DNA from 2 places in the Ruegeria sp. CDSC052 genome. Region 1 is predicted to be linked to the other one. Evidence: riboswitches for the same ligand, from Rfam matches in the RefSeq annotation. Region 1 holds a riboswitch; the other holds the start of a gene.
The links. A riboswitch is a leader RNA that binds a small molecule or an ion and turns the genes downstream of it on or off. The one in region 1 is predicted to bind cobalamin.

Region 1 (6,046 bases):
TTCCTGCATATCCGTCATCTTGGTCTGTAGATCCTGCGCGGATTTCATCATCTTGGCCATGTCACCCAGGCCGCCGAGTCCTTTGAGCATCGGTATTCTCCTAATATCCGGTTTGACGCCTAAATACGGGCGCGGTCGGCGCGGCACAAGGGCCGAGCTGGCTCCCGCCCGTCGTCAAGGCCTTTGGCAAGACCTTTCCTCTCGTTGGGCCCGGGAGGTTTCCTGTTGGGTAAGATGGGACGGTTTCAGTCTTCCTCGAACGGGTCCCATTCGTCTTCGACCTCGGGCAGCGCCTCGGTTTCCACCTTGGCGGCACGTTCTTCCGGTGTTTCAATCCGCTTGATGCGTGCCTTCGGAAATTGCATGAGCACCGCCTGAACCAATGGGTGTTTCTCAGCCTCTGCTTTCAACGCCAGCTCGGCGGCGTCTCGAATCTCGGCGATGGTCGCAACCTCACCATCGGCTACAATCGACACAGCCCAGCGGTTGCCAGTCCATCGTTGCAGCGACGAACCCAGTCTCGCTGCCAGATCTGTGGGTGCGTTCTGTGTCGGGGTGAATTCGATCCGCCCCGGTTGGTAAGAAACCAGCCGCACCCCGTTTTCGACCTCGACCAGAAGTTTCACATCCCGATTGGTGCGGATCAATTCAACCACGTGGTCAAAACTCGGATACCGTGCCAGCGCCGATTGGATATCATGGGCCAGAGCCGCCGAAGGCGCGCCGGCGGGGCTGCTAGTTGCGGACACGTAAGAAGATGATGCCGCTGGTACCGGAGCCTGAGAGGGCACGGCCATACCACCGCCCGGACCACCATTCGGAGGCGGTGGCGGGTTGTCCTGCAGGCGCTTGATCAGCTCTTCGGGGCTGGGCAAGTCGGCAACATGGGTCAGGCGGATAACGGCCATTTCAGCAGCCATCATGGCATTTGGCGCGGCCGATACCTCTTCCAGCGCTTTCAGCAACATCTGCCACATCCGGGTCAAAACGCGCATTGGCAGGGCCTCGGCCATTTGCTGACCACGGGCACGTTCATCAGGGGAAACCGTCGGGTCCTCGGCTGCGTCTGGCGTGATCTTCACAACCGAAACCCAGTGCGTGATTTCGGCCAGGTCACGCAGCACGGATAGCGGATCGGCCCCTTCGGCATATTGCCCGCCCAATTCAGTCAGCGCGCTTGCTGCATCCCCTCGCAGGATCATTTCCATCAAGTCCAATACCCGGCCCCGGTCGGCCAGACCCAGCATCGCGCGCACCTGATCGGCGCTGGTTTCACCGGCCCCATGGCTGATTGCCTGATCCAGCAGCGATGTTGCGTCGCGCGCCGACCCTTCGGCCGCGCGGGTGATCAGCGCCAGGGCATCCTCCGCGATCTGCGCCTTCTCAGCCGCTGCAATCTTATTGAGCAGGCCAATCATGTCCTCGGGTTCGATCCGGCGCAGGTCAAATCGTTGGCACCGCGACAGAACAGTCACCGGGACTTTGCGGATTTCGGTCGTGGCAAAGATGAACTTCACATGCGCAGGAGGTTCTTCCAACGTCTTGAGCAGCGCGTTGAACGCGCTGGTCGAAAGCATGTGAACTTCGTCGATGATGTAGATCTTATAGCGCGCACTGGCGGCACGATAGCGCACCGAGTCGATGATTTCGCGAATGTCATTTACGCCGGTGCGGCTGGCGGCGTCCATCTCCATCACATCGACATGGCGGCCTTCCATGATGGCGACGCAATGTTCGCACTGGCCGCAAGGTTCGGTCGTGGGCTTGCCTTGCCCATCAGGACCGATGCAGTTCATGCCCTTGGCGATGATCCGGGCCGTGGTCGTCTTACCGGTGCCGCGGATGCCAGTCATGATGAAGGCTTGCGCAATCCGGTCGGCCTCGAACGCGTTTTTCAGCGTGCGCACCATTGCGTTCTGACCGACGAGGTCAGCAAAAGTTTCCGGGCGGTATTTCCGCGCGAGAACCTGATAGGCGGGGCTGGGCGTGTCGGTCATGTCTGCTCTGTTGGATTCGTGTCAGGTTTGCAGCGTAGAGACCCCCGCCGTCCGCGTCCACCGCGCGCGAAAAGGAATTTCGTTTTGGCAAGTTGCATCAGAGCCGGTAAATCATGAGGGGCTTTAGCCCCATGTGGTGATGCAGGAAAAGGAGCTGTGTTGGAGAGTTTTGCAATTCACCCTCTTGGATTGGGCAAAGGGCAGATCGCTCTGTGCCCACTGCCGGGTGTCACGGGCGATTATGCTGGGGATTTCGCAGTAATCCGGAATTGGGCGCCGGACCTGGTCATCTCGATGACGACCTCGGATGAGTTCCAGCATTCCGGCGGGCTGTCATTCGAGGCGGACCTGCAGTGCGAACGGATTGCCTGGGTTCACCTTCCAATCCGCGATTTCGGCGTCCCCACGCCTGAGGTTGAGGCGCTTTGGCCGCAAGCCAGTGAGGCGGCCCAACATGTCCTTGCCAGCGGTGGCAAGGTGCTGGTGCATTGCCGCGGTGGGTGCGGTCGCTCGGGGATGGTTGTGATGCGGCTAATGGTGGAATGCGGCGAAGCGCCTGGCCAAGCGCTTCGGCGGTTGCGTGCGGTGCGGCCCTGCGCGGTGGAAACCAAAGCGCAAAAGGACTGGGCCGGGTTGCCGGCCCGAACCCTTCCCTGAATCAGGCAGACACTTGATACGGAATACTGTCGCTGCGCGGCGGCAGAGTCGAAACGTCGAGCATCGCACAGGGTGGTTCTGACAGAAAACCAGCGGATTTCTGGATGAACTCCGGCCCGAACATCATGTCGCCATAGGCGTCCAGCATTTCTGTCGGCGTGTCCGTGCTGGTGCCGCAATAGACCCTGATCTGTTCTGATTGGGCCCGAAAACGGGCCGTGCAGCCTTCGGTGCAATGGGTCAGATCGCTAGTGCCTTCGACCTCGAATGTTTTGGATGCTGCAGGCGTTGCCGTCGCCATCGCCTCGGCCATGGCGCGTGCCATTCGGGCCAGGGCGGGGCAGGGTTTCCCGGTCCTCTGACAGACGGTTGCGGTGAATTCATGTGTCTTTGTCTTCCAGATCATAATGCGCCCTCCGCGCGCAGGACGAAGGGTGAGGATCAGGTGTGACAGCGCGCTGACGACCTGCCCGGACACCCCGCCCGAGTTTCGGTTTCGATACGATGGCAGGTCTCCTGACTTGCGGGTCGTCGCTTTGCCGACCTTCCCAGCCCTGGGGCCAGTGGTATTTCGGCATTGCTCACCGCTTACAGTTGCGGGGGCAGTCGCGGAGTTGGCCCTTTCCGGCATCGCCGGGGCAGACCGCACCGTGTTCCCTTTTCATCCCGCCCCAATTCCGGGGCAAGAACCATCACCACATCGCTAGCGGCTATGCAGACCCCGAGTCAAGCCACCTGTTGGGGTGCAAACCGGACGTTTGGTCATCTTGATGAAATCTTGACTCTGGTGGCCGAAATCGGGCCGATTGTTGAGTGAACCGAGTAGTTCAGAACTTGTCGGAAGCGCCATGCTTGATACCACGCCCTGCGTCCAGACTAAGGACTTTGACTTTGCCTCATGCTCTGCCAGCCTGTCGGCACGGCTGTATCTGCCTGCAACCGAGCCGAAGATCGCCGTGGTGATTCACAGCGCAACTGCAGTGCCGCGCGAATATTACCAGCATTTTGCCCGTTGGCTGGCCGCCGAACAGGGTATGGCCTGTCTGACCTATGACTACAGCGATTTCGGGCATTCGCTGCGCGACAAACTCAAAACCTCTGAGGTGACCATGGCGGATTGGGCCTTGGTCGACATGCCCGCCGCACGGGCTGAGATGCGCAGGCGGTTCCCGGACGCTTTGCAGTGGAGCATCGGTCATTCCCTTGGCGGCTTGCTGGGGCCGGTGCAGCCAGACATTGATCAGATCGACCGGATGATCTGTGTATGTTCGGGGCTGGTTACTCTGTCCGACCATCCCTGGCCCTATCGCGGGCTGGCGTGGATGTTCTGGCATGTGCATGGGCGTCTGGCAGTGAATGCGCTGGGCTATCTGCCGGGCAAAGCGGTGGGGATCGGTGCCGATTTGCCTGGTCCGGTCTATTGGCAATGGCGTGGCTGGTGCACGGCGCCGCAGAATTATGTGCCGCAGATCGGTGACGCTCTGCCCGAAGCGAGATGGGCGCAATCGAATACGCCGGTGGACCTGTTCACCTTCGAGGACGACCAGATGGTGCCGCCAGACGCTGTCTGGCGGCTTGCCGATCTGTATGGACCAAAGGCGCGGCGACATCTGTTGTCTCCGAATGAATTCGGAGCGCCTGAGATCGGTCATATTGGCGCTTTTGCCCGCAGAAACCGGGCGGTTTGGCCCCGGTTGATTGCCTGAAAACGAGGCGCCTTTCTGTCACGCTCAGTGTCTGCTGCGGGACTTTTTGTCATTCATGACGGATCGCACCATTTTGCCAAAGGCTTTGTCACGTGCCCGTGACTGCGCGAGGGTTTCGGAATTCCTCTGATCTTCGCGCCGAAGCTTGTGCCAGCGCGCCAGCCGGTCGGGCTCAAGCACGCCATTGGCAATCGCCTCCTGCACAGCACAACCGGGTTCGGCCTGGTGCTGGCAATCTGAGAACCGGCACCTTGCAGCCAATTCAAGAAGGTCTGAGAAAACCTCATCCACGCCGTCTTGGGCTTCCATCAAACGCAGGGCGCGCATTCCTGGCGTATCAATCAGCCACCCCCCGTTTCGCATCGGGTGAAGCGCACGATGGGTCGTGGTGTGGCGACCCCGTGCGTCATCCTCGCGGATCCCCGCCGTTGTCCCGGCCTGACCAGTCATGGCGTTCGCCAATGTGGTTTTGCCGACACCGGATGAGCCGACCAAAGCAGCAGTTTGCCCGGCAGGGCACCAGGACAGGATCGGATCAATCTCTGACGCCTCCAGCGCGTTGACGGTTAGAACGGTCAGAAACCGAACCAGCGAACTGGCCTGACTGGCATAGCTCTCTGGGTCAGGGCAGCTGTCGGCCTTGGTCAGGACAACAACCGGATAGCACCCGGCCTGATGCGCCAGTGCCAGATAACGTTCAAGCCGGGCCAGATTGAAATCGGCATTGCAGGAACTGACGATATACAGCACGTCCACATTCGCCGCGATCAACTGAACCTGCGCACCGGTGCCTGCGGCCCGGCGTTGCAAGAGGCTTTTGCGCTCCAAAAGATGCCGAATGCGGTTTTGATCATCCGCAAGGACCCAATCGCCAACCGCAAATTCGCCGGTTGATCGGTCAGGGGTCAGATCAGATGTGCCGCCAAGCGCATTCAGGCCGATCAGGCGATCACGATGGACGGCGTTGATGCGATGCGGTGTGCAGGTAGGGTTCACAGCATGTTGGGCTGCAAAATGAGAGGACCATCCCAGGTCCGAAAGTGTTTTGGACATTGTTCTGCCTGTGTTCAGATACAGGAAACCATCAGGGTGGCAGACGCGCACCCATCGGTAACATGTTCAGGCAAGAGCGGGTGTTAGTCCCGGAAACGCTCTGCCCGAAGGGTCATTGCTACAATCATAAAGTCCCTCCTGCGGCAGTCGTTGCGCGTAAGTGAGAGGTTGGACATCGACCCAAGCGGGGCTCGTTGTGGCTGCTTCCTTCCGGATCTGACCAGGTTGGCGAGGCGCTCGCCCGCGCCAACCTCTCGAGGGTGGATATAGGCAGTTGGCCGGAAAAACACAACCCGTCAGAAGGTCAGAAGAATCCGTAAAAAGCCATTTTCGTCGGTTCCAAGGACTTGTGGATCAAATTCCTGAATGTCCTGCAGATGTCGGTGGGCATTTGGACCGGTGCGTAAGATCGCCTGCGTACCAGTGTTACTGGTGATTCTGAAGGGTTCCTGGGCCTCTTCCAGCGGATCGCTGACCAAGGTGCCTGACAGATAATCCAGCAGGGCTTGCTGGACCGGCAGGATGGGCATGTCGATACGTTGCGCATTACCCGCAAATGGGAAATGCCCGCCCCCGCTGGCGCGATAATTGTTAAGCGCGACGGCAAATTGCTGATCCGGTGCAATGAGGGTG
Region 2 (6,046 bases), on a different contig from region 1:
ATGTCCGCAAACGAGGCCAGCCGCCGAATTTCCGCCTGACCTTCGGGTGTGGTGATGTCGATGGCGACCGATTTCTTGTTGCGGTTGGCTGACATGAAATAGGCACTAAGATCCGATGGAACCCCGTCGGCATCAGCGACATAGGGTGGGCCCCACTGGCGCGTGTCGTCCCCTTTAGTGGCAGGGTTTTCGATCTTGATAACGCTGGCACCCAAATCGCCCAGCAACTGTGTGCAGGTCGGTCCGGCCAGAATGCGGGACAGGTCCAGAACCTTGACGCCCTTCAGCGGTCCTTCAGATCCGGCCATCATATCCTCCGCGGTCAATCTCAGCAGCGATTACGGTGAACCTATCAGACTTGGTTGCCGCTTCCAGAGCATCCCTCAGTTCGGCGCGGGTGCGCACCGTGTGACCATTCCCACCGAAGGCCCGGCCCATAGCTGCAAAGTCGTGGCGGTCGAAATCGACGCCTACGTTCCCCATTTGCCGCTGACGCTGTTTCAATTCGATCAGGGCAAGGCTGGCGTCGACGAACACCAGGAAAATCGGGTTACCACCCATCTCGGCAACGGTCGACAGTTCTCCGGCGACCATCAGGAACCCGGCATCGCCGGAAAAGCTGATGACCGGGCGCGTGGGTTCGGCCAGTTTCAGCCCGATGGCCATTGGCAGAGCGCAGCCCATGGTGCAGAGCGCTGAAGATTGGATCAGCCCGCGTTCTTCGGAACATCCCCACATCTGGCTGAGAAGGATGCGATGTGCGCCACTGTCAGCGGTGGCCAATGTCTCGGCAGGAAGAACCGCGCGGGTTTCCGCAATTACCGCGGCGGGACCCCATACGTCATCAGTAGGGAAGGCTCGCGCCAGGGCGGCCCGAACCTGTTCGGGCTCACCGCCGGGCCAGGTGGCGCGGGCAGGGTTGCCCTTTGCAACGGCCTCGAGGGTCGCGCCGGTATCAGCCACCAGGTTCAACCCGGCCTGATGCATGTAGTGATCGTTCGGAACCGCCGAAATGTCGATGACGCGCTTTTCTTCGGGGTCCCATATCTCGCGCCAGCCAGGGCGCATTTCGATCGGGTCATAGCCCAGACACAACACCAGATCGGCCTGTTCAACCAGCGGCACCAGATGGGTGTCAGCAAGCGGCGACAGGCCCGCGCCGCCAAGGCACAGTGGATGATCCTCGGGAACCACGCCCTTGGCCTTGTAGGTTGTCACAAAAGGAATGCCAAAATGTTCAAGGAACGCCTGCACCACATTGCGTGAGTCGTCGTATAGAACATCCAGGCCGATAATCGCGATGGGCCGTTCGGCCTGTGCCACCCAGCGGCGGGCTTTTTCAACGCAATCCCCCTCGGGCGCGACGGCGGCAGGTTTGACAAGACGGCGGCGTTTGACATCGGTCACAGGCGCATCCGCAACCGAAATCGGCACGTCGATATGCACCGGCCCTGGGCGCGGCTGACTGGCGAGCGACACCGCTTTGTCTGCGATAACATCCGCGCCTTTGGCGGTCAGCATGAATGTCCCTTTGGTGATCGAGCGATAGACCCGTGCGTGATCCATGACCTGATGGGTGTATGTCAGCGCCTCATCTGCGTCGACACAGCCGGTCAGCACGATCATTGGCACCCGGTCCTGCAACGCATTGGCGACCACATTGATCCCGTTCATCGCGCCTGGACCGAGTGTGGCCACCAGAATGGCCGGGGCACCGTCGCGGTGATGCACCGCCTCGGCCATAAAGCCAGCCGCGTTCTCGTGTTTGGTCAGGTGAAAGGTTATTCCCGCCTTTTCCAACGCATCCACTAGGGTCAGCACCTCGCCACCTGGCATGCCAAAAGCGTGGCGGCAGCCAGCCTCATAAAGCCGTTGGGCCAGAATGTCCGCAGCGCGGGGCGACGAGTCCTGCATCAGTAAAGCTCCGAAAACTGTTTCAACGCAGATTGCGGAGGACAGACCCGGACGCAAGGCGCATCACGCCAGTGTGACTATTTGACAGCGGCTTCGGCCACGATCTGAAAGGTGTCATCCAATTCCTGGGCAATGTCCCTCAGGGGGTCTCCTCCCTCATAGATATAGGGCGCGAATACAAAGCTGGGCGTTTTATAGGACAGGGTGGCGGTGCCGTCCTCGTTTTCAGTCACGTAAAACCGGATCGGTGCTTCGATCATTGCGCGCACCGAGGTTTCCAGCACGCGCACCGCATAGTCATTGTTGAAGGCGCCGATCACCAGATTGCCTGGGATTGTAATCCCCCGCGCGGCGGCGGCTTTGGTGGGGCCGGCCTGCGTGACCACGATCAGACCGTTTGCCTTAACCGCCGATTTGGTGTCCGAGACTAATTCACTATAGCTTTTGCCCGTTGGATACACGGCCCATCCCGAGAGCGGTTCGTCGGCCCAGGCGGGCAGAGCCAGCAGGGCGAAGACAGTCCAAAGCAGTTTCATCCAGAGGCCTCCTTTTAAGGTGTCTGCAGGAATCTTGCCAGAAATGTGAGAACGTCGCACTCACAATCTTGTGCGCATTCGGGATTGCGCCGCGCCGCTTAAAGCCGCAGAAACGGGCGCAGGACGAAGGGAAAGGTCTGGATCGGATGCGCCTGATGATCTGCAAAACCTGTGGCACCGCACGCGATCGGGCGGCCGAGGTGCAGGCTGTGAAGGACGCACTGAAAAGGGCTGGATTGACGGATCAGGTCGAATTGAGCGAACACGCCTGTTTCAGCAGCTGCGCGGAACCCACGGCGCTGGCTATACAGGCGCAGGGGCGCGCATCTTATGTGTTTTCGGGAGTCGATGTGGCGGCGGATGCTGCGGATATCGCTGAAACTTGCCGTACTTACCTGAACAGCCCGCAGGGCTGGATTGAAGACGCCCGACCCTGCGGGCGGCTTCGGATGTGTTTGCGTGCGCGTATTCCGGCGCTTTAATCGACCTGAACCGTAGCCGCAGCACGAACCGGCACGTTATCGACCGAAAGCGGGCTATGGCTGTTGGAATTCAGCGAAACCGAAACCTCGACCTCGCCTTTGGGCAACTGATCAATGTGCATCCAACTGCCGTAAAGCCGGGCGAGCTTTTCTCCGTTGATGTAAACATGCGCGTGCCCTTCGCCCACCATGTCTGCGGTCGATGCGTTCTGCGGTGCGAAGGTAAAGTTTTTTGGCATGACATGCAGGTTCCAGCCAGACATAGGATCCTGTGTCAGAGCGATGTCCAGTGTAGGTGCATCTGTGCCTGCCGGTAGGTTCAGGGCCGTGGAATGATCGTGGGCCATGGTCTCAGTGTGTGAGGCTCCGTGAAGAGACGGATCAGAATGGTCGTGGCCATCAAATGTGACGCCATTTGCAGCAGCAATTACAAATCCTGCACCGCCGCCAAAGACCAGACCGATCACGAATAGAGCAAGTGAACGGGTCATTGTATTTCCTTGAAAACATAGGGAAACGCGCCAAGTTTACACCCGGCGCGTTCATTCGAAGTGCGATCAGGCCGTTGCTTCGGAAGGTTGCGCTTCTTTCTGCCAGAAATAGCCAGCGAACGCGCCAACCAGAACCCATGCAACCAGACCGATTCCAAAAGCTCGTGCCGCGAACAATGCGCCAATTTCAGTCGGCACAGGGCCGGTGAAAACATCGGGCTCGGGTGCACCGATAAGATGTGGCACCAACAGAAGTACTGCGGCGATCACATAGCTGATCAGGTTACCTCCAAAGGCGATCAACCACATGGCGACAAGGGCTGCTGCAACCGTTGCGAACCACCAGACCTGACGTGCATAGACATCGGCTGCTGCGACACCCGGCACTTCGGGCGCCAGGGTGAAACCTGGTGCAAGGTGGAAGGCGATAAATCCGGCCAACCCCCAAAGAACGCCGGTCCGGCCATCAATCTGATGCCCTTGACCTTCGGCTACCGACATCAGCGCAACCATCACCAGCGCATAGCCGGTATAGGTCAGCATGGTAAAGATGACACTCAGCGCATCACGCGTCAGTTCAGAGAACATGCGCGGCAGCTCGGGATGAGCCGATACGGTCTCGCCCCCGAAATGCACCAGCTCTCCGGATTCATAAAGCTCGGCATGCAACAATACTGGTTGCACAAATACCAACTGCAGCAAGGCGGCAATCAGCCCCGCTGCAGCACCAGCGAACAACGCGCTGGTCAATATACGACTGAACACGGTCTTAGTGGCAGGGGAAGCCGGTCGCGTGACGCACGTCATGCGCTGCATCATGTAGGGCCGCTGCCTGAACGTGACCGGTCAGCGTGATGAGGCCCAGACCCAGAACCACTGCAAACATGACCGGAACAAAGCCTGTACGCGCGGCGGATGCTGTTTTCGTTTGTGTTGCCATTTTGTATTCTCCTCTGCCGCCGCACCCGACGGCCGGTGTTTCGTTTTTGCGCCTGGCAGGTCTCCTGGCTTGCGGGTCGATGCCTCTGTTCGCCTTCCCCCCGGATAACCGGGAGTGGCTGGTTGAACAGGGGCTCTCCGCTTACAGTCGCGGGGGCGGCTTTGGAGTTGACCACCGAGGCAGTCGCACCAAATTCCCTCTTAGCATCCGGATTTCTCCGGCAGGACCAGACACCCCCATTTAGCCGCTATAGCTGTGGCGGTGCAATCATCATTTGCGACGTATTGTGTCAGATTATGCGCTTTTTCAGCAAATAAATATCCATGATCCAACCATGGTCGGCACGGGCATGGGCGCGGCGGTCCAGAATCTGCTGCGCAACCTCGGCCAAAGGGCCTTTGATCAGGATTTCCTCTTTCATGCCGACATATGCGCCCCACCAAATGTCCAAGTCTTCCATGTCCAGGTTTTGGAATGAACATTCGCCATCCAGCATCACCGCCACGTTTTCTGCGGTTTCCGGCCATCCTTCTTCCCGGATGCGACGACCAGTTGTTACGATATAGGGCGCGCCCAGTTCGTTGATCGGAATCGCATGGGCCGCCGTCAGCGCTTGCAGCGCGGTGATGCCGGGAATCACCCGTGTTTCTGGCTGAGGGGTCAAACGTGCCGCGATTCGCAGCGAACTGTCATACAGCGACGGATCCCCCCAGATCAGCAGCGCCACATGGCGGGCCTTCGGGTGGGCTGCGATGGCCTCCTGCCAGCGCAATGCAATCGCATCGTGCCATTCGTCCACTCCGCGTAAATAGCCATCATCGGCACGGCGTTTGGGAATGTCGAAATACGCGATTTGCGGAAGAGTATCCGCGACCTGAGCGATGATCTGCTCGCGCAGCCCTGCCAGATCGGCCTTGTTTTCGCCCTTGCGGGGGATCAGGATCAGGTCCGCCGAACGGATCGCCTGCGCCCCTTGAAATGTCACATGATCCGGGTTGCCGGTGCCAATACCGATCAGCGTCAGGTCAATCATTTTCGAACTCTGCCAGAGGTCCATACAGGATCAGGGCCGGGGCGGTGCCGATCTCGGTTTCCAACTGCTGCGACAAGGCACCGATGGTCGAGCGTTGCAGCTTTTGGTCGGGGGTCGAGACGGATTCGGCCATCAAAGCAGGTGTATCCAGCGAAAGGCCGTGGGAATGTAAGGCCCTGACCAAAAGGGGAAAGGTGCGCTTGCCCATAAACACGACGGTCGTAGCCTGTGGATCAGCCAGTGCTGCCAGGTTCAGATCTTCGGGCAGTTTGCCACTGACATCGTGGCCGGTGACGAATTGCACGCGCCGCGCGGTCAGTCGCCGGGTCAGCGGAATGCCCGCCGCTGCCGCCGCCGCTACCGCCGAGGGGATGCCGGGGATGATTTCATAGTCGATCCCGGCCTCTTGCAGGGCCACCAGTTCTTCTTCAAGCCGGCCGAACATGCCGCCATCACCGGATTTCAACCGCACAACATGCTGACCGGTTTGTGCATATTCGACCAACAAGCGGCTGACGTGATCCTGCTTGGGCGAGGGGCGCCCGGCGCGTTTGCCGACACCAACCAGATCAGCATCCTCACGCGCGTGGCTCAGGATCGGGCCACTGCTGAGGTCATCAAACAGCACCGCATCGGCTTTCTGCATCCTG

Region 2: it holds a riboswitch for cobalamin, as region 1 does, so the genes downstream of both, AC2FIM_RS05055 (CbtB domain-containing protein) here and AC2FIM_RS13265 (hypothetical protein) in region 1, are expected to answer to the same signal.

The regions. Positions count from the first base shown of each region.
Region 1 covers NZ_JBXWOB010000007.1:135,843-141,888, forward strand. The annotation lists gene AC2FIM_RS13250 (YbaB/EbfC family nucleoid-associated protein) at 1-90, opposite strand, end outside; gene AC2FIM_RS13255 (DNA polymerase III subunit gamma/tau) at 246-1,997, opposite strand; gene AC2FIM_RS13260 (protein-tyrosine phosphatase family protein) at 2,154-2,654, shown strand; gene AC2FIM_RS13265 (hypothetical protein) at 2,656-3,060, opposite strand; cobalamin riboswitch at 3,144-3,363, opposite strand; gene AC2FIM_RS13270 (alpha/beta hydrolase family protein) at 3,503-4,360, shown strand; gene rsgA (ribosome small subunit-dependent GTPase A) at 4,385-5,413, opposite strand; RNA gene ffs (signal recognition particle sRNA small type) at 5,572-5,670, opposite strand; gene AC2FIM_RS13285 (5'-nucleotidase C-terminal domain-containing protein) at 5,710-6,046, opposite strand, start outside.
Region 2 covers NZ_JBXWOB010000001.1:1,005,895-1,011,940, reverse strand. The annotation lists gene AC2FIM_RS05085 (CaiB/BaiF CoA transferase family protein) at 1-308, opposite strand, end outside; gene AC2FIM_RS05080 (thiamine pyrophosphate-binding protein) at 295-1,914, opposite strand; gene AC2FIM_RS05075 (DUF302 domain-containing protein) at 1,992-2,450, opposite strand; gene AC2FIM_RS05070 (DUF1636 family protein) at 2,519-2,932, shown strand; gene AC2FIM_RS05065 (hypothetical protein) at 2,929-3,423, opposite strand; gene AC2FIM_RS05060 (CbtA family protein) at 3,490-4,188, opposite strand; gene AC2FIM_RS05055 (CbtB domain-containing protein) at 4,193-4,363, opposite strand; cobalamin riboswitch at 4,401-4,609, opposite strand; gene cobF (precorrin-6A synthase (deacetylating)) at 4,653-5,396, opposite strand; gene cobA (uroporphyrinogen-III C-methyltransferase) at 5,389-6,046, opposite strand, start outside.